3 regions of the Kitasatospora sp. NPDC056181 genome follow, and region 3 is predicted to be linked to each of the others. Evidence: riboswitches for the same ligand, from Rfam matches in the RefSeq annotation. Region 3 holds a riboswitch; each other region holds the start of a gene.
The links. Region 3 has a riboswitch for cyclic di-AMP ahead of ACFC1F_RS18105 (hypothetical protein). Riboswitches for the same ligand answer to the same signal wherever they lie in the genome.
Positions count from the first base shown of each region.

Region 1: another riboswitch for cyclic di-AMP. It lies ahead of ACFC1F_RS30725 (transglycosylase family protein); the one in region 3 lies ahead of ACFC1F_RS18105 (hypothetical protein).
Region 2: another riboswitch for cyclic di-AMP. It lies ahead of ACFC1F_RS24145 (M23 family metallopeptidase); the one in region 3 lies ahead of ACFC1F_RS18105 (hypothetical protein).

Region 1 covers NZ_JBHJUK010000104.1:11,833-18,035, forward strand. Annotated here, with positions in the region: gene ACFC1F_RS30710 (glycoside hydrolase family 13 protein) at 3-1,703, shown strand; gene ACFC1F_RS30715 (LacI family DNA-binding transcriptional regulator) at 1,729-2,748, shown strand; gene ACFC1F_RS30720 (hypothetical protein) at 2,807-3,007, opposite strand; gene ACFC1F_RS30725 (transglycosylase family protein) at 3,192-4,463, opposite strand; cyclic di-AMP (ydaO/yuaA leader) riboswitch at 4,450-4,650, opposite strand.
Region 2 covers NZ_JBHJUK010000067.1:16,522-22,724, reverse strand. Annotated here, with positions in the region: gene ACFC1F_RS24155 (GNAT family N-acetyltransferase) at 1-385, opposite strand, end outside; gene ACFC1F_RS24150 (hypothetical protein) at 428-1,300, shown strand; gene ACFC1F_RS24145 (M23 family metallopeptidase) at 1,417-2,277, opposite strand; cyclic di-AMP (ydaO/yuaA leader) riboswitch at 2,290-2,448, opposite strand; gene ACFC1F_RS24140 (YiaA/YiaB family inner membrane protein) at 2,694-2,984, shown strand; gene ACFC1F_RS24135 (alpha/beta fold hydrolase) at 3,094-3,921, shown strand; gene ACFC1F_RS24130 (TetR/AcrR family transcriptional regulator) at 3,966-4,535, shown strand; tRNA gene ACFC1F_RS24125 (tRNA-Ile) at 4,625-4,701, opposite strand; gene ACFC1F_RS24120 (SpoIIE family protein phosphatase) at 4,885-6,203, shown strand, end outside.
Region 3 covers NZ_JBHJUK010000042.1:47,947-54,149, forward strand. Annotated here, with positions in the region: gene aceB (malate synthase A) at 1-1,180, opposite strand, end outside; gene ACFC1F_RS18095 (IclR family transcriptional regulator) at 1,381-2,178, shown strand; gene ACFC1F_RS18100 (hypothetical protein) at 2,365-3,045, shown strand; gene ACFC1F_RS18105 (hypothetical protein) at 3,073-4,356, opposite strand; cyclic di-AMP (ydaO/yuaA leader) riboswitch at 4,359-4,524, opposite strand; gene ACFC1F_RS18110 (esterase/lipase family protein) at 4,750-6,081, opposite strand.

The DNA of each region.
Region 1 (6,203 bases), on a different contig from region 3:
CCATGACCCAGAACCTGGCCGACACCTCCCGGCCCGCCGCCGACGCCACCGCTCACGAGGCCGGCGCCGGCGCGTCCAGAGACTGGTGGCGGGACGCGGTCATCTACCAGGTGTACCCGCGCAGCTTCGCCGACTCCAACGGGGACGGCATGGGCGACCTGCCCGGCATCCGCAGCCGCCTGCCCTACCTGCGCGACCTCGGCGTGGACGCCGTCTGGCTCTCGCCGTTCTACGCCTCGCCGCAGGCCGACGCCGGCTACGACGTGGCGGACTACCGCGCGGTGGACCCGATGTTCGGCACCCTGCTGGACGCCGACGGGCTGATCCGCGACGCCCACGCGCTGGGCCTGCGGATCATCGTGGACCTCGTCCCCAACCACTCCTCCGACCAGCACGAGTGGTTCCAGCGTGCCCTGCGCGAGGGCCCTGCGTCCCCTCTGCGCGACCGCTACCACTTCCGGCCCGGCAAGGGTGAGAACGGCGAACTGCCGCCCAACGACTGGGAGTCCATCTTCGGCGGCCCGGCCTGGACCCGCACCGAGGACCCGGACGGGACCCTGGGCGACTGGTACCTGCACCTGTTCGCCCCGGAGCAGCCCGACTTCAACTGGGAGAACCAGGCCGTCGCCGACGAGTTCCGCTCGATCCTGCGGTTCTGGCTCGACATGGGCGTCGACGGCTTCCGGATCGACGTCGCCCACGGCCTGGTGAAGGCCCCCGGCCTGCCCGACCTCGGCGGCGGCGACCAGCTCAAGCTGCTCGGCAACGACGTCATGCCGTTCTTCGACCAGGACGGCGTGCACGAGATCTACCGCAGCTGGCGGCGGATCCTGGACGAGTACCCGGGCCAGCGGATCGGCGTCGCCGAGGCGTGGACCCCCACCGTCCAGCGCACCGCCAACTACGTGCGCCCCGACGAGCTGCACCAGGCCTTCAACTTCCAGTACCTGGGCACCTCCTGGGACTCGGCCGAGCTGCGCGAGGTGATCGACCTCTCGCTCGACTCGATGCGCCCGGTCGACGCCCCCACCACCTGGGTGCTGTCCAACCACGACGTCACCCGGCACGCCACCCGGTTCGCCAACGAGCCCGGCCTCGGCACCCAGATCCGCACCCCCGGCGACCGCCGGCTCGGCCTGCGCCGCGCCCGCGCCGCCACCCTGCTGATGCTCGCGCTGCCCGGCTCCGCGTACGTCTACCAGGGCGAGGAGCTCGGCCTGCCGGACGTCACCGACCTGCCCGACGAGGTCCGTCAGGACCCGTCCTTCTTCCGCCAGGCCGGCCAGGACGGCTACCGCGACGGCTGCCGCGTCCCGATCCCGTGGTCCGGCACCGAGGCCCCGTACGGCTTCGGCCCGGTCGCCGGCGGCCCGAGCTGGCTGCCGCAGCCCGCCGAGTGGGCGCAGCTCAGCGTCGAGGCGCAGACCGGCGACCCGACGTCCACCCTGGAGCTGTACCGCAGCGCGCTGGCCGTGCGCCGCGCACAGGCCGACCTCGGCGCCGGCACCGGCGTGGAGTGGCTGGACAGCCCCGAGGGCACCCTGGTGTTCCGCCGCGGCTCCTTCGTCTGCACCGTGAACACCACCGCGGAACCGGTCCGGATACCGGCGCCCGGCCGCCTGCTGCTCTCCTCCGCGGACGCCGTGGTGGACGGCGGCGAGACGGTGCTCGCTCCGGACAGCACCGACTGGTGGGCGGTCTGACGTGGTTGCAATAGGCTCTGGGACCGTGACTACGGCGCGACTCTCAGACATCGCGGCGCAGGCGGGGGTCAGCGAAGCCACCGTCTCCCGCGTACTCAACGGCAAGGCGAACGTCTCCGCCGCCACCAGGCAGACCGTGCTGGCGGCGCTGGACGTGCTCGGCTACGAGCGGCCGACCCGGCTGCGCCAGCGCAGCGCGGGCCTGATCGGGCTGATCACCCCGGAGCTGAGCAACCCGATCTTCCCCGCGCTCGCGCAGGTGATCGAGCAGGTGCTGAGCCGGCACGGCTTCACGCCGGTGCTCTGCACCCAGACGCCCGGCGGCTCCACCGAGGACGAACTGGTGGAGATGCTGGTCGACCGGGGCGTGGCGGGCATCGTCTTCGTCTCCGGCCTGCACGCCGACACCACCGCTGACCACGACCGGTACGCCCGGCTGACCGGCCGGCAGGTGCCGTTCGTCCTGATCAACGGTTTCAGCGAGAAGATCGACGCGCCGTTCATCTCGCCGGACGACCGGGCCGCGATGTGGATGGCCGTCCAGCACCTGGCCGAACTCGGCCACGAGCGGATCGGCCTGGCCGTCGGGCAGCGCCGGTACGTGCCGGTGCTGCGGAAGATCGAGGGCTTCACCGCGGCCATGCGCGAGGTGCTCGGCCGGACCACCGAGGAGGCCCAGGACCTCGTCCACCACACGCTGTTCAGCGTGGAGGGCGGGCACGCGGCGGCCGGCGCGCTGCTCGACAAGGGCTGCACCGCGATCGTCTGCGGCAGCGACATGATGGCGCTCGGCGCGATCCGGGCGGTGCGCCAGCGCGGGCTCTCGGTGCCGCAGGACGTGTCGGTGGTCGGCTTCGACGACTCGCCGCTCATAGCGTTCACCGAGCCCCCGCTGACCACCATCCGCCAGCCGGTCGAGGCGATGGCCACCGCGGCCGTCGACGCCCTGCTGGAGGAGGTCGGCGGGAACGCCGCCCAGCGCGGGGAGTTCATGTTCCAGCCGGAGCTGGTGATGCGCGGTTCCACGGGCGCAGGCGCCCGCTGAGCGACCACGACCGGGGCCCGGAGAGCAATCCGCTCTCCGGGCCCCGGTCGTGCGTTCGTCAGCCCTCCTGGGCCGTCGGGCGTTCGTGGCCCGACCGCCGGCCGTCGACGGCGTCGCCGGTCCGGCTCCCGGTGCGCCGGCCCCGGGCCAGGTAGTCGCGCAGGACCAGCTCCACGGCGTCCTGCGGGCTCCGGGTCCCGGCGAGCATCATCACGTCGATGGCGAGATTGGCGTCGAGGGTGACGGTGACCTGGGCCATGGGTGACTCCTTCTCGGGTGCGGAGCAGCAGCATGCCCGCTGCGCCCCGATTCCACCACGGCCTCCACCGGCCCCGCACCCGCTGCCCGTGGGCGGGCAGGCCGAAGCCCCCGGGAAGAGCGACCAGACTCTTCCCGGGGGCTTCGGCGTACCTGCGCGGGCCCGGGAGCCGCGCGCCGGGGGATCAGACCCGGCCGGCGAAGTCCGGGGCCCAGTTGGCGATGGTCTCGGTCCGCACGCCCGCGCTCGGGTTGGCGGCCTCGACGTACGCGCCGTTGCCGACGTAGATCGCGACGTGGTAGACGCCGGAGTCCTGGCCGTTGTTGGACCAGAACAGCAGGTCGCCCGGCTTGAGCGCGTCCAGCGAGACGTGGGTGGAGGCGGCGGCCTGGTCGGCGGCGACGCGCGGGATGGAGACGCCCGCGGCGCGCAGCGCGGCCTGGGTCAGGCCGGAGCAGTCCCAGCCGCCGTTGCCGGTGCCGCCGTAGACGTACGCCTGGCCGACCTTCGACTCGGCGAAGGCGACCGCGGCGGCCATGCTGCCGGTGGCGGCCTGGGCGGGCGCCTGGGTCTGGGTCTGGGCGGCCGGCTTGGCGGCCGGGGCCTGGGTCTGGGCGGCGGGCTTGGCGGCGGCGGCCTGGCCGGAGTTGCCGGAGCTCCGGTCGAACCAGTCGAAGCCCTTGCCGGACTCGTCCGAGGCCTGGGCGCGGTCACCGAGGGTCAGGTGCTGACCGGGGTAGATGACGTGCGGGCCGTCGGTCAGGGTGGACCGGTTGAGCTCGTACAGCCGCTCCCAGCCGCCCTGGACGTTGTTCTTGTCGGCGATCGAGGAGAGCCAGTCGCCGGCGACGACGGTGTAGTCGTTGGAGGCGGCCTTGTCCTGCCACTTCTTCGACCAGTTCTGGCCGGACTGCGGCTTGGCGGAGTCGGTGGAGGCCGGGGCCTGGTCGGCCTTCGGCGCGGCCGGCTTGGCGGCGGGGGCCTGCGCGGCGGGCGCGGCCGGGGCCGGGGTCTGCGCGGCGGGCTTGGCGGCCGTGGTGGTGTCGACGGCGGCGGGGGTGCCGCCCTTGGTCAGGCCGGCCTGGACGGAGCAGACGGGCCAGGCGCCGGGGCCCTGGACGGCGAGCACCTTCTCGGCGATCGCGATCTGCTGGTCCTTGGTGGCGAGGTCGGCGCGGGCCGCGTACGCGGTGCCGCCGAACTCCGCCCAGGTGCTGTTGGTGAACTGGAGGCCGCCGTAGAAGCCGTTGCCGGTGTTGATGCTCCAGTTGCCGCTGCTCTCGCACTGCGCGACCTTGTCCCAGGTGGCGACGGAGGCGGCGGAGGCGGTGCCGGAGGTCAGGCAGGGGACGGTGAGACCGATGCCGACGACGCCGAGGGTGGCGATCGCGCGGCGGGTGCGGCTGGACAGGCGGGTGCCGTTGGTGGGCAGCATGAAGACGCGGTCCTCTCCCACGCCTGCGAGGTGAGCTGTCGGATTCGGGCTGGAGTTGCCCGGCCGCGCTGTGGACGCGGCTTCACCCCTAGCCCTGAACCGGTACGCGGACCGGTCCGGGGCGACTTACCTGTGGTTCCCCCGCTCCTGCCGTGGTGCGTTCTGCGCTGCCAGCGCACCCGACGGCAGGACTCGGCGTTGCGGATGAGCTGGGTCCGTGTGGCCACGAACGGGGAGCACGTTAAGCAGACTTAAGTTCAAACCGCAAACATGTGTGACGCTCGTCACGGTTTGCGGAAAGCCTGCGGAAAGGCTGTCCACCATGATCAGAAATGACCGTTTTCGCGCAACGCCCGCCGCGGTCAATGCAACTGCCTGTGCTTCAGGAGGTCGGGACCGACGCAGCCGTCCGGGGGGAGGGCTGCGCAACGATGGCCATGGACGAGGAGCCGGACGCGGGCCGGCCGGCCGCCGGGCCCCGCGGAGCGCATCGCCGGGCAAAGCATCGCAGACCGGACATCCCGCCTGAAGCGGCCCGAACTCCCTTAAGTCGCCGCACAATGCTGCGCCGGCTCGCGGTCGGCACGGTGTTCGCGGCGGTCGGCGGCGAGGAGGCCCTGCGACGACGCTCGCTGACCGGCCCCACGGCGCCCGTCGCCGCCGGGGGCACCGCCACGAGCCCGGCCGGGACGGGAGGCGACGGAGCCATGGACCACGGCCACGCCGCGCCGGCGCCCTCCGCCGGCGCCGCGGAGGGCGGCGCGCCCGGGCAGCCCGCCGTCGCACCCGTCGTCGACCGGAACGGCCGCCCGTGGTCCGACCCGGCCGGCTGGGGCGGCAGGGTGCCCGGCCCGCAGAGCGCCGTCCGGATCACCGACAAGGTGCTGCTGGACACCGACGCCACCGTCGCCTCGCTGCTGGTCGAACCGGGCGGCGCCCTCACCTTCGCCGCCGGCCGCACCGTCACCCTCGCCTCGGCGGGCAACGTCGAGGTCCGCGGCACCCTCGCCCTCGCCCCCGACGACACCGCCGTGCACACCCTGCGCTTCCCGGCCGTCGACGAGAAGCGGTTCCGGGGCGACGGCATGAAGGGTGGTCGACACCGACGTCGGCCTCTGGGGCACCGGCGCCGGGTACCTGCGGCTGGACGGCGCCGCCAGGACCGCCTGGGTACGCGCCGCCGGCGGCCTGCGGGCCGACGACACCACCGTCACCCTGGCCGCCCCGCCCGCCGGTTGGCGGCCCGGCGACGAACTGGCCGTCACCCCGACCGGCCCGCCGGGCGAGGACGGCTCCTCCACCCGCTACGACCTGGCCGTCGTCCGGTCCGTCAGCGGAGCCGGCGTCACCCTGGAGCCGCCGCTGAAGTACGCGCACCCGCGGGTCCCGGCCGGAGGGGGCGTCACCGTCGGCGCCGAGGTGCTCAACCTGACCCGTGGCGTCCGGGTCGAGGGCAGCGCCGAGGGGCGCGCCCATGTCCACATCACCAGCTCCCGCCGGGCCGACGTCCGGCACGCCGCGCCGCCGTTTCCACCGCCCACCACGAACTCGCCGGGGAGTCCGTCACCTTCAGCCGCAGCCGGTTCACCGGCTACCGCCGCGCCGGGGTCGCCTTCCGGGCCACCCCGGACGGAAGGCCGGACGACCTCCTGGTGCTGGACCGCGAGTTCGGCGGCAACGAACTCCGGGTCGACCCGGAGTCCGGGCCACCCGGGAACATCCTGCTGCGCCGGGCCGGGCAGTCCGAGGTGCTCCAGGTGC
Region 2 (6,203 bases), on a different contig from region 3:
CGAACGCGAAGTCGCAGAGCAGCGAGGTGATCTCACCCGCGTAGCCGTTGCCCCAGGTGTCGGCGCGCAGCGCGTAGCCCAGGTGGGCGGAGCGGTGGCCGCCGACGGTGAGGGCGGCGGTGCCGATGGGGGTGGCGTCGGCGGGGTCGCCGGCGTCGGTGTGCCGGGTGACGGCCAGTCGGTAGACCGTCCGCTCCTCCTGGAGCGCCTCCTCCAGGTACTGCTCGATCTGGTCGGCGCAGTCCTCGCGGTCGCGCGGCTCGAAGGGCAGGTAGCGGGTGGCCTCCGGGTCGCCGAAGACCGCGTGCAGGGCGTCGACGTCGCCCGGCGTGTGGTGGAACTCGCGGATGGCCAGGCGGGGGCCGGTGAGTCGGACGGGGACCATGTCTGCCGACCCTACCCGCGCTTTCCGATTACCGTACGTCACATGGAAGAAGATGACCTGCGGCTCGCCCCGCGCACCAAGGCCGCCGACCTGCTCGCCTGGGCGGAGGCCGAGGGCCGCGCGCCGGTGGCCGAATCCGCGGTGCGAGCGGTGCTGGCGCTGCTGGAGCTGGGCGAGAGCAGGATGCACGACGGCTGGCCGGAGCTGACCTCGAACGCCGTGGAGCAACTGCTGTACGAGCGGCTCCACCTGTACGTCCAGCCCGCGCCCGAGCAGGACCCGCTGGCGTACGGCGAGGCGGTGCGGCTGTTGGTCGACCACCAGCGCGCGGCGAAGCGGCTCAACGCCAAGCGGCAGGAGCGGCTGCACGCGGAGGCCGAGTGGCAGGGCGAGGTGGCCGCCGGACTGCTGCGCCGGGCCGACCTGGTGACCTGGCCCCGGCTCTACGCGGTGCTGCTGTGCGCGCACGACGTCGACCTCGCCGACAAGGCGGCGGTGCGGGAGTGGCTGACGGCGTTCCGGGAGCTGGCCGAGGAGGACCGGCGGGCCGCCTTCGAGGCGCTGGCGGCGGCCGGCTGGCTGGACGAGGCGGACGAGGAGGGCTGGGGCGCGGCCCGGGTGCTCTCGGTCGGGATGGCCACGGACGGCGCCCGGCGGCTGCTGGAGCAGGGCCTGATGCGGCGCAGCTACCGCAACCTGGCGGAGCTGACGGCGCTGGGCCGCCCGATGCCGGACGAGTTGGCGGGGGACTTCGGGGCGTTCGAGGAGGCGGCGGTCGAGGCGGCGCTGGACCTGTTCGGCGAGTGGACGGTGCCGGGGCTTCCGCGGCTGCTGGTGGCGGAGTTCCCGGACCTCGCGCCGGAGCCCGGCCAGGAGGAGATCGACGCGTACCTCGCGCAGCTGCCGGGGGAGTGAGCGCGGGGGCACGGGGGCGCGGGCCTGGTCCGGTCCGCGCCCCCGGGGCGTGCCCCTGGGCGGGACGCACGGGTGCCCCGGCCGTCGTCGTGACGGCCGGGGCACTCCGGTGCTCGTCAGGGGGTGATGCCGCGCTGCTCGAACCAGCTCTCCGGGTCGACCGGGGCGCCGCCGCCCGGGCGGACCTCCAGGTGCAGGTGGGGGCCGGTGACGTTGCCGGTGGCGCCGACCTTGCCGAGCTGCTGGCCGGGGACGACCTTGCCGGAGCCCTTGATGATCGAGGAGAGGTGGCAGTACCAGATCTCGGTGCCGTCGGGCAGCGTCTCGACGATCCGGTAGCCGTAGGAGCCGGCCCAGCCGGCCGAGGTGATGGTGCCCTGGCCGACGGCGTAGACCGGGGTGCCGGTGTCGGCGGCGAAGTCCAGGCCGGTGTGCAGGTGGGCCCAGTAGGAGGCGCTCTGGCCGTAGTGGGCGGAGAGGTTGTAGTCGCGCACCGGCAGGTTGATGGCGGCGAGCTTGGCCTTCTCGGCCTCCTCGGCGGCCCGCTTGGCCTCCTGCTGCTGGGCGGCGCGCTTGGCCTCGGCCTCCTTGGCGGCCTGGAGCCGGGCGCCCTCCTCGGCGGCGGTGCGCTGGCTGTCGGCCTGCTGCTGGATCCGGGCGGCGAGGGCGAGGCCGGGGTCGGCGGCGAGGGCGACCGGGGTCTCGTCGGGGGCCTCGACGGCGGGGGCGGCGGCCGGGGTCGCGGAGGCGAAGCCGGTGGCGCCCAGGGTGGCGGCGACGGCGGTGACGCCGAGCAGCGGAGCCGTCCCGCGGGTCTGACGCGGCATCCGGTGCCGGTTGGCCTCGGCGGCCTGCGGGGCCGCCTCGTCGGAGGGCCCGCCGTACTCGCCCGGGTGGGCGGGCGGCCACGGGTGGTCGAGCAGTTGGGTGCCGGCGGAGGAGCCGGGCAGGTTTGCCGGAGAGTGCGTCGACGCCACGGAGGCGCGCTCCTTTCCTTCCTTCGCGCCTACCGGGTTAGCTGACGGGTTCGGAGCAGGAAGGTCTCCTACGGCTGGGCCTGGGCCCGGCCGATTCACCCCAAGGAACGTGGTTCCCCGGCTCCCTGGCCTGCCCGAAGGCCGGCCGGCGGGATTAGGCGACGGCGCACGGTGCCGTCTGGGTACGGCGTTGGGGACCGCGCTGCGTTATCAAACGTTAATCCTAGGAGCCCCTGATTCCAAGCCATCCGTCAGGAGCAGCCGGACACAGCCCGGACACTACGTGACCCGATGGGCATTTTGGGGCGATTGACAACAACTGACACTACCGAACGTTATTGGACGTCAACGAACGAACCCCTACTTGAGTACCCCTACTCATGTGCGACCCGGCCCGGCGCGGCCATCCTGACGCCATGAACGCACCGATGCAGTCACGCACCACGGCCGCGTACTACGTCCAGGCCGTGCTCTCCTTCGCCCTCTCCGCCGGCGCCCTCGCGACCGGGATCGCCTACCTCCCGGTGGGCGGCTGGACCCGGGCCTTCCTCGGGGTCGGCCTGCTCTACACCGTCACCTCCTCGTTCACCCTGGCCAAGGTGGTCCGCGACAAGCAGGAGAACAGCGAGATCGTCACCCGGGTGGACCAGGCCCGGCTGGAGAAGCTGCTGGCCGAGCACGACCCGTTCAAGGTGGAGGGGGTCTGATCCGGGCCATCCTCGGATCCGGTCGATAGCTTGACGGCTAAGGCTATTAGCCTTAGCTTTATGGGTGTCGGCACCACCGCCGACGCCCCGGCGGACCGAGGAGGCCCCCATGTCCCGCACCACCGCCCCCACCACGCAGTACCTCGACGTCACCGGCGGCCGGATCGCCTACGACGACACCGAGCAGGGCGACGGCGCCCCCGTCGTCCTGCTCCCGGGGATGCTCGACAGCCGGGCCGCCTACCGGCACCTGCGCCCGCTGCTCGTCGCCGCCGGCCGCCGCGTGATCACCATGGACCTGCGCGGCTTCGGCGACTCCTCGATCGTCTGGGACGACTACTCGCCGGCCGCGATCGCCGCCGACGTCCTCGCCCTGCTCGACCACCTCGGCATCGGGCGCGCCGTCCTCGCCGGCAACTCGTACACCGGCGCGACCGTGGTCAAGGCCGCCGGCGACGCACCCGAGCGGGTCGCCGGGATCGTCCTGCTGGACGCCTTCGTCGAGAACCTGCCGCCGAACGCCCTGCAGCGCGCGATGTTCGGCGTCATGGGCAAGCTGCTGGTGCACTCCCCGGCCTTCTGGGGCCTCTACCACCGCAGGATGGCCTACCCGACCGCCAAGCCGGCCGACTTCGACGCGTACGTGGACGGGCTGGTCGCCGCGATGCGCACGCCCGGCCGCAAGACCGCCACCCGCGGCCAGGTCCGCGGGGACTCGGCGCCCGTCGGCTGGACCGCGGCCGTGCGGTGCCCGGCGCTGGTCGTCATGGGCAGCAAGGACCCCGACTTCCCCAAGCCGGAGGTGGTCGCCGACCGGCAGGCCGCCGCGCTGAACGGCCGCAAGGTGATGATCGAGGGCGCCGGCCACTACCCGATGGCCGACCACCCGCAGGCGACCGCCGACGCGCTGCTCGGGTTCCTCGCCGAGCTGGCCTGAGCCCTCCCGCCCCACCGGAACCGGACCCACGGAGAACCGCCCCCATGCCCCGAGTAGGACTCACCCCCGAGCAGGTCGTCGGCCACGCCCTCGCCCTCATCGACGAGCAGGGCCCCGAGGCCCTCACCCTGGCCGCGGTCGCCGCGCGGGCCGGGGTGGCCACTCCCTCGCTCTACAAGCACGTCAGCGGCGGCCTCGCGGAACTGCGCCGGCTGGTCGCCGTCCGGGTCACCGAGGAGCTGGCCGACCGGCTCGCCGAGGCGGCCGTCGGCCGGGGCGGGGACGACGCCGTCGCCGCCGTCCTGCGCGCCTACCACGCCTACGCCACCGAGTACCCGCACCGCTACAACTCGCTCCCGCAGGCCCCGCAGCCGGACGACGACCTCACCCGGGCGGCGACGCGGCTGGTCGGCGTGATCATCGCGGTGCTGCGCGAGTACGGGCTCGCCGGGTCGGAGGCGATCCACGCCGCCCGCGCCGTCCGCTCGGTGGCCCACGGCTTCGCCTCGCTCTCCATCGGCGGCGCCTTCCAGCTCGCCGAGGACCTCGGCGACACCCAGGACCGGCTGATCACCGTCCTCACCCACGGCCTGCGCGACTGGCCCGGGGCCTGAGGCGGGACGCGCCCACCGGGGCCGGTCGCGGGGGCCGGCCGCAGGGACGCCGAAGGGCCCGGAGCGTGATCGCTCCGGGCCCTTCGCGGTGGTGGGCCTAACAGGACTTGAACCTGTGGCCTCTTCCTTATCAGGGAAGCGCTCTAACCGTCTGAGCTATAGGCCCTTGCCGCTCGCCGATCCTACTCGACCGGCGGCCCGTCGGTCGCACCGGGTGCCACGGCGTTCCGGTCCGGGGGCCTCCGTGGCACCCTGGGCGACCATTCACCGGCTTAAGAAATAAGGTATTAAGAATTGGGTGTCCGATAAGGCACCACCCCGACAGGGCAACGGAAAGGCCGGGCATCCCATGGACCTGTCCTCGCCGTGGCTTCCCCCCTCCGAGGACGAGAGCCGGACGCCGCGCAGCAGCCCCACCGCGCGCAGCGCCATGCGCTGCGTCCGCTTATTGCTCGGCTGCACCAGCGCCGCCGAACTCCTCGGCACGATCCTCGCCGAGGGCCCCGGCTGGATCACCGGCGAGGGGTCCGCGCTCTACCTGCTGGACTCCGCCGGAATGCTCCGGCTCGCCGCCTCCCACGGCCTGCCCGAATGGGCCCACGAGCGGTACGGCGTGGTCGACCCGGCCGGCGACCTGCCCGCCGCGATGGCGCTCAGGCTGCGCCGGCCCTACCTGCTCAGCCCCGAGCGCACCAGCGTCGACTACCCCAACCGCAACGCCGGCATGGGCACCGGCATGGTCGCCATCATCGCCCTGCCGATGATCGTCGACGAGCGGCCGATCGGCGTGCTGGCCCTGGCCCTCGCCCACCGGGGCACCGTCCCCCGGCGCGACCTCGACGTCCTGGAGACGCTCGGCGACGCCTGCGCCCACCGGCTCTCCCACCTGCTCCACCACGCGAACGCCGAGACCGGCACACCCAGGGGCGGCCGCCCGGGCGGTGCGCCCGCGACCGGCGCCGGAACGCCCCCGGGCCTCGACGGGAACGGACCCGACGGGAACGGACCGGACGCGGACGACGCCGGCCGGGCCGCCGGGCTGGCCCACCCAATGCTCTCGCTCGCCGTCCGCTCCGCCGGGCACGGCGCCTTCGAACGCGACCTGGTCACCGGCGAGTCCTACTGGGACGCCCAGGCCTACCGGGTGGCGGGCCAGCCGCCGCCGGCCGACGGCGGCCCGGCGGCCGCACCCGACCTGGACCGGATCGTCCACCCCGAGGACCTGCCGGACTTCCAGGCCGCCCTGGCCGAGGCGCTCGCCACCGGCGGCCCGTACCGGATCACCTACCGGGTGCTGCGCCGGGGCGGCGGCGTGGTCCGGATCGAGGAGACCGGCGAGGTGATGCTCGACGTGCACCGGCGGCCGGTCCGGATCGCCGGGCTGGTCGCCGACCGGGACCGCGTCCGCGCACCCGGGGAACGCCCGCCCGCCGGCGGGCCGGGCGGCGCCCCGGCGGCCGGGGCCCGCTCGGCGCTGCTGCTGGCGCTCACCCGGGCACTGTCCCGCGCGGTCACCGTCAGGGACGTCACCACCACGGTGACCGACATCGCCCGCCCGGCCTTCGGCGCCGCCAGCATCGTGCTCGACCTGGTGGACGAGGGCCGGCTGCTGCCCGTGTCGCACACCGTCTACGGCGGGCCGCGCCGCACCGAGCTGACCAGGCTGGC
Region 3 (6,203 bases):
AGGAGGCGCGGGCGACGGGCACGAGGTCCGGGTGGGCGACCCAGGAGCCGTCGAAGCCGTTGCCGGCCTCGCGGTCCTTGTCGGCCTTGACCTTCTCCAGGGCGGCCGCGTTGACCGCCGGGTCCTTGCGGCTGGGGATGAAGGCGGCCATGCCGCCGATCGCGTGGGCGCCGCGGCGGTGACAGGTCTGCACCAGCAGCCGGGTGTAGGCGGCCATGAAGGGGGACGCCATGGTGACGGTGTTGCGGTCCGGCAGGATGTAGTGCTCGCCGGCGTCGCGGAAGTTCTTGACGATCGAGAACAGGTAGTCCCACCGGCCGGCGTTGAGCCCGGCGGCGTGGTCGCGCAGCTCGTAGAGGATCTCCTCCATCTCGAACGCGGCCGTGATGGTCTCGATCAGCACGGTGGCACGGACGGTGCCGTGCGGGATGCCGAGGGCGGCCTGGGCGTGCGTGAAGACGTCGTTCCAGAGCCGGGCTTCGAGGTGGCTCTCGGTCTTCGGGAGGTAGAAGTACGGGCCGGAGTTGGGGTCCTCGGCGCCGCGGGCGGTCAGCCGGGCCGCGTTGTGGAAGAAGTAGAGCCCGAAGTCGAGGAAGGCGCCGGCCACCGGCTTGCCGTCGACCAGCAGGTGGTTCTCGTCCAGGTGCCAGCCGCGCGGGCGGACCACGACGGTGGCGAGTTCGGCGGCGGGCTTGAGGGTGTAGGCCTTGCCGGCCGAGGACGTGAAGTCGATCCGGCCCTCGAAGGCGTCGATCAGGTTGATCTGGCCGCTGACCACGTTCTCCCAGGTCGGGGAGGTGGCGTCCTCGAAGTCGGCGAGCCAGACCCTGGCGCCGGAGTTCAGCGCGTTGATGACCATCTTGCGGTCGGTGGGGCCGGTGATCTCGACCCGGCGGTCCTGGAGCGCGCGCGGGGCCTCGGCCACCGTCCAGTCGCCTTCGCGCACGGCGGCCGTCTCGGGGAGGAAGTCCAGGACGCCGGCGCGGGCGATCTCCGCGCGGCGGGTCTTGCGGCGGGCCAGGAGCTCCTGTCGGCGGTCCTCGAAGGCGCGGTGCAGCCCGACGACGAAGGCGACCGCCTCCGGAGTGAGCACCTCCTCCGCCCGATGGACGCGCGGACCGGCGACAGTGACGACCGGAGCGGCGGGGGAGGCGCCGGCGGGTCCCTGATCTGTAGCCATGAGCAGGACACTCCTAAGACGGTTGAGCATGGCGAAGGCAGTTCCGGTGGGAACTTCCTTGATCTGAACCGATCTGAACCCACCTACCGGAGGGTTCGATTCTGTAAGGTGGAGACTAGTTTCCGCGATACAGAATTTCAACGGTTTGTTGAGGTGATCGCAGGGACTCTACTCCTCCCCCGACAGCGAAGGGAACGCCGGTGGTTGCGACCCCCGACACAGCATCGACGACGGGCACGGACCGCGCGAGCGGCGGTGTGCAGTCCGTCGAGCGCGCCTTCCAGCTGCTGGAGGCGCTGGCCGACTCCGGCGGCGTGGCCACGCTCAGCGAGCTCTCCACCTCCTCCGGGCTGCCGATGCCCACCATCCACCGTCTGGTTCGTACCCTCGTCCAGCAGGGCTATGTGCGCCAGGACACCGCACGCCGCTACACCCTCGGCCCGAGGCTGATCCGGCTCGGCGAGACGGCCGGCCGGCTGCTGGGCAGCTGGGCCCGCCCCTACCTGGCCGAGCTGATGGAGGCCACCGGCGAGACGGCCAACCTGGCCGTGCTGGAGGGCGGCGAGGTGGTCTACGTCGGGCAGGTGCAGTCGCGGCGCTCGATGCGGATGTTCACCGAGGTCGGCCGCCGGGTGCAGCCGCACTGCACCGGCGTCGGCAAGGCCCTGCTGGCCCAGCTGCCGGAGGACGAGGCCCGCGCCGTCCTCGGCCCCAACCCGCTGCCCGCGCACACCGAGTTCACGGTGACCGACCCGCAGGAGCTGCTGAACCAGCTGGCCGAGGCGCGCGAGCGCGGCTACGTGGTGGACGACCAGGAGCAGGAGATCGGGGTGCGCTGCATCGCCCTCGCCGTACCGGGCGCACCGACCCCGACGGCCCTCTCGGTCTCCGGCCCGGAGGCCCGGATCCGGGCGCTGGAGGAGCAGGCCGGCGCGGCCTCGCTGGTACCGGTGATGCACCACATCGCGGCCCGGCTGGGGCAGGTCCTGGCTCCCTGACACGGCGTCACCGGCGTTTCCCCGCACAGGAGGTCGACCCGGTCGGCCTCCTGCGGAGGCGTTCGCCCGTTCGAGCGGCCCGAGGGCGGGTTGCCCCGGCCGCGACGGGCCGGTCGGTCACGCTGAATGCGGACGCGCCCCGCGACGGTGCCGGGCGCCGGAACGCGAAGGACAGGGTGAGCGACGATGTCGCGCAGAGGGTCCGTACGGGGTTTCTTCGGCAGGTCGGCGGAGGCCGGGGCGCCCGGGGCCGGAGAACCGGCGGTCGGGCGGGCGGTGGTCGGGCCGTCGGCAGGCCGGTCGCTGGCCGTCAGGTCGCTGACGGTCGGGTGTGCACTGGCGGCGCTGGCCGCCGGTCCCGCGTGGGCGTGCCCGGACGCCGATCCGGCCCCGGGGACCGACCCGGCGGCGGAGGTCACCGCGCCGGCGGCGCCCGCGGCCCCCGCCGCCTCCGCCGCCCCCTCCGCCTCCGATTCCGACCTGGAGGTGATCCGGATCGATCCGGACCCCGCCGTACCCGGCGGCACCACCACGGTGCACGCCTTCGTCGCCAACACCGGCCCGGACCGGACGGCCTCCCCGTTCACCGTGGTGATCACCCTGCCGGAGGGGGTCACGCCCGAGAAGCCCTACTTCCCGGAGAACTGCTACGACTTCCAGAACGGCCACCGGGTGCGCTGCACCTTCCCGGCCGGCCTGGGGCGGTACCGGAGCGCGACGGCGCTGATCCCGGTCCGGCTCGCCCCCACCGTCCCCCTCGGCGAGCTGAGCGGCGGCTACGTCGCGGTGCGCGGTGACGACGACCGGAACGAGACGGACAACCGGCAGCCGTTCAGCATCCAGGTCGTGGAGGCCGCCCGCCACTGACGGGCGGGCGGTCCGCAACGGCCGGTCCTACCGGTAGACGCGGACGTAGTCCGCGGCGAAGGTGATCGGCGCCGTGCCCTGCGGCGCGGGGTGGTACTGCCCCGCGCTCAGGGACAGGTTGAGGATCGGGTACGCGGCCCAGTCGGCGCCGACGCCCTTGCCGTCGGAGAACACCTTGGCGCCGTTCACGTACCAGTCGACCGAGGTGGCCCCGTAGTAGGTGCCGATGGTGACCCAGCCGTCCTTCGCGATCGCCTTGGCGTCCGTGTAGTAAAGGTGACCCGGGGTGATGTGGTTGGTCAGCTCCAGCAGGTTCGGGTTGTCGGTGTGGTACTCGAAGGAGTCGATCTCACCGTGGGCGCCGCTGGTGCCGTTCCAGGTCCACAGCGCCGGCCAGGCGCCGGTGCCGGCGGGGAGCTTGACCCGGGTCTCGATGTAGTCGCCGGTCTTCACCTTGAAGCCCTCGCTGGAGTACTCCGTGGTGAGCAGCCCGGTGTCCCAGGCCTGCTTGCCGTTCTCCAGCGTGTGGCTGCTCGGCTTGGCGGTGAAGGTGGCGACGCCGCCGGAGACGGTGACGTTGTTCTTGTTCAGCCAGTCGAGCTTGTTGTCGTTCGGGTTGTGGTCGCCGTAGTGGTACGAGCTGCTCCGGTCGGCCGTCCAGCGGGAGCCCAGGTCGAGGCTGTTGAAGTCGTCCGACCAGGTGAGCTTCTTGCCGGCGACCGGTATCGCGCCCGGGGCGGCGGTCTGCGACGGGGTCGCGGTCGGCGCGGGCGTCGGGGTGGCGGTGGGTGCGGGCGTCGGGGTGGCGGTGGGTGCGGTGGTCGGGGCGGGCGCCGGCGTGGCGGCGGCGGCCGAGACCACGAGCTTCTGCGAGGGCAGGTTGTGCCAGGCACCGGCGGTGTCCTGCCAGAAGCCGAACTGGGTGTAGGTGCCGGCCGGCAGAGTCCGCGAGCCGGTGGTGACCGTCAGCCCGCCCGGGCAGATCTGCGCGTTGGTGCGGTTGCCGGGGAAGTCGAGGTTGTGGCCGGCCGCGTCACGCACGCCGACACCGACCGTCCTGGCGGTGAAGCAGGCCGAGGAGTGGACGGTCAGCGAGGCGGCGGAGGCGTTGCCCGCGACCATGGTGGCCGGGCCGAGCCTGTCCTGGGTGACGGTCGGCGCGGTGGCCGCCTGGGCCCCGCTCACCGCGGGAATGCCCAGGAGGCCGGCACCGCTGACAGCGAGCACGCCGGTGACGGCGAAGGCGGCGTTGCGACCGCGGTGGCTGGGGCGGGCATGGCGCGGCGCGCTGCGCCGGGCAGGCTTCTGCATGGCAGTGTCCTCTGCGACGCCTGCGAGGTGAGCTGTCGGGTTCGGGCTGAGGTTGCCCGGCCGCCTGTGGAGCGGCTTCACCCCTAGCCACGGCCCGGGCGCGGGGAGCGCACGGGCCGGGCACTGACCTGGGTCCCCCGCTCCCGTCCGCTGTGGTGCTCGGTTGCCGGCCGGCGGGTGGACAGGACTCGGCGTCCCGACGGCGGAGGTCCGCGAAGCGGACGTCCCGAGCAGGCTAGGCAGGCCGTCCGGGGGGCGACAACTCGGTGGAGGGTGTTGTCGTGCAGGTCACAGTGGAGTCGATCAACGACGGTGCGGAGTGGATCAGTTGGCCGAACGGGCACCGGGAGGACGGTGAGCGGGGCGCCGGCCGGGCGGTCGCCGGCCGGGTGGTCAGCCGAGCCAGCTGTTCACCTGGCTCATCGCGTCCGGGGACCACGCCAGCTCCAGGTGGTTGAGCCCGCCGAGCAGCCGCGTCGCGCCGACCGTACCGATCCCGGTGGTGTCCAGGGCGCTGCGGGAGAGGACGATGCCGTCGCTGGGCCCGCGGTTCTCGTTGAGGATCCCCGGGATGTCGGCCGAGCCGCCCGCCATCAGGAAGGTGGCGACCGCCGCCGGGACGCCCGCCTGCTGGAGCGGCCCGATCAGCGAACCGGCGTCGATCGCCGCCTGGATGCCCTGGCCGGAGGTGTAGTAGCCCTGTCCCCCGTAGTACGTCGTCCACCAGTCCTGGGCCGAGCCGTCCACCCCGTAGACGCCGTCCCAGCGGGCGAGCAGCTGGCGCTGGCCCGGGTAGCAGTCGTACCCGCCGGCGGGCAGGACCCCGAGGCAGGGCTGGGCGGTGTACGTGCCGTAGCAGGTCATGTACAGGTGCGGCGAGGGCGCGTTGGCGGTGCCGCCGCAGGCCGGCCAGGTGGCCAGCGAGAACGCCCAGCCGTGCGCGTAGACGTAGTCCAGGCCGCCGTTCGGCCCGCCGAGGGTGACCAGGCGGCGGACGTCTCCCGCGTAAGCCCGGCCCCAGGACGGCCGTACCGAGGAGACGTACGCGCGGGCGGCGACCTCCCCCTTGCTCCAGGCGACCACGTCCACCTGGGACACCCCGAGCCGGGCCCGGATCAGGGCGATCGCGTCTCCGACGGCCTGCGCCTGGAGCAGGTTGTCGCCCTGCTTGTGCGCGAAGCCGATCGCGAAGACGCGGTGGCCGGTCCCGGCGAGGTACTGGGCGAGGCCGGTGGACGGGCAGGCGGACGCGCCGCAGCTGCCGCTCTCGTTCGGGTTCGCCCAGGCGCGGTCGGCGTTGTCGTTGGCGCCGTGGACCAGCAGGACCGGGACGTCCCGGCCGCCGGTGTCCCAGCCCGCGGCCGAGTAGAGCAGGAAGCGCCCGGAATAGGGCTGGCGGACGCCGCCGAAGTAGGTCAGGCGGGCGCCGTCCTGGTCCCCCCGCCCGCCGGGCGGGTACTGCTCGGCGCGGAACCCGGCGGTGGTGTCGAGGTAGCGCTCGACCTTGGCCCAGCCGTTGCCGGGAGCGGTGAAGGCGGCCTCCAGGGTGAGCGGTGCGGTGGCCGCCGATGCGGGCGGGGGCGTGCCGAGGAGGAGGGCGGTGAGGGTGAGGAGGACGGTGAGGGCGGCCGGCAGGCGTCCGGCGGGGGTGGACGGGGTGGCTCCTCCGGTGACGGGCCCGGTGACGGGTCCGGTGCTGGCGGTGCTGGTGCTGGTGGCGGGCATCGGCGGCTCCCTGGCCGGAAGGTGGCGGGCTGCTGGGTCGGCCCACGTCCCGGTGGGCCGGATCCTGCACCGTACGACCGGACCGCCGGGCCGCCCATGTGCCGGTGTCACACCCCGCGGGC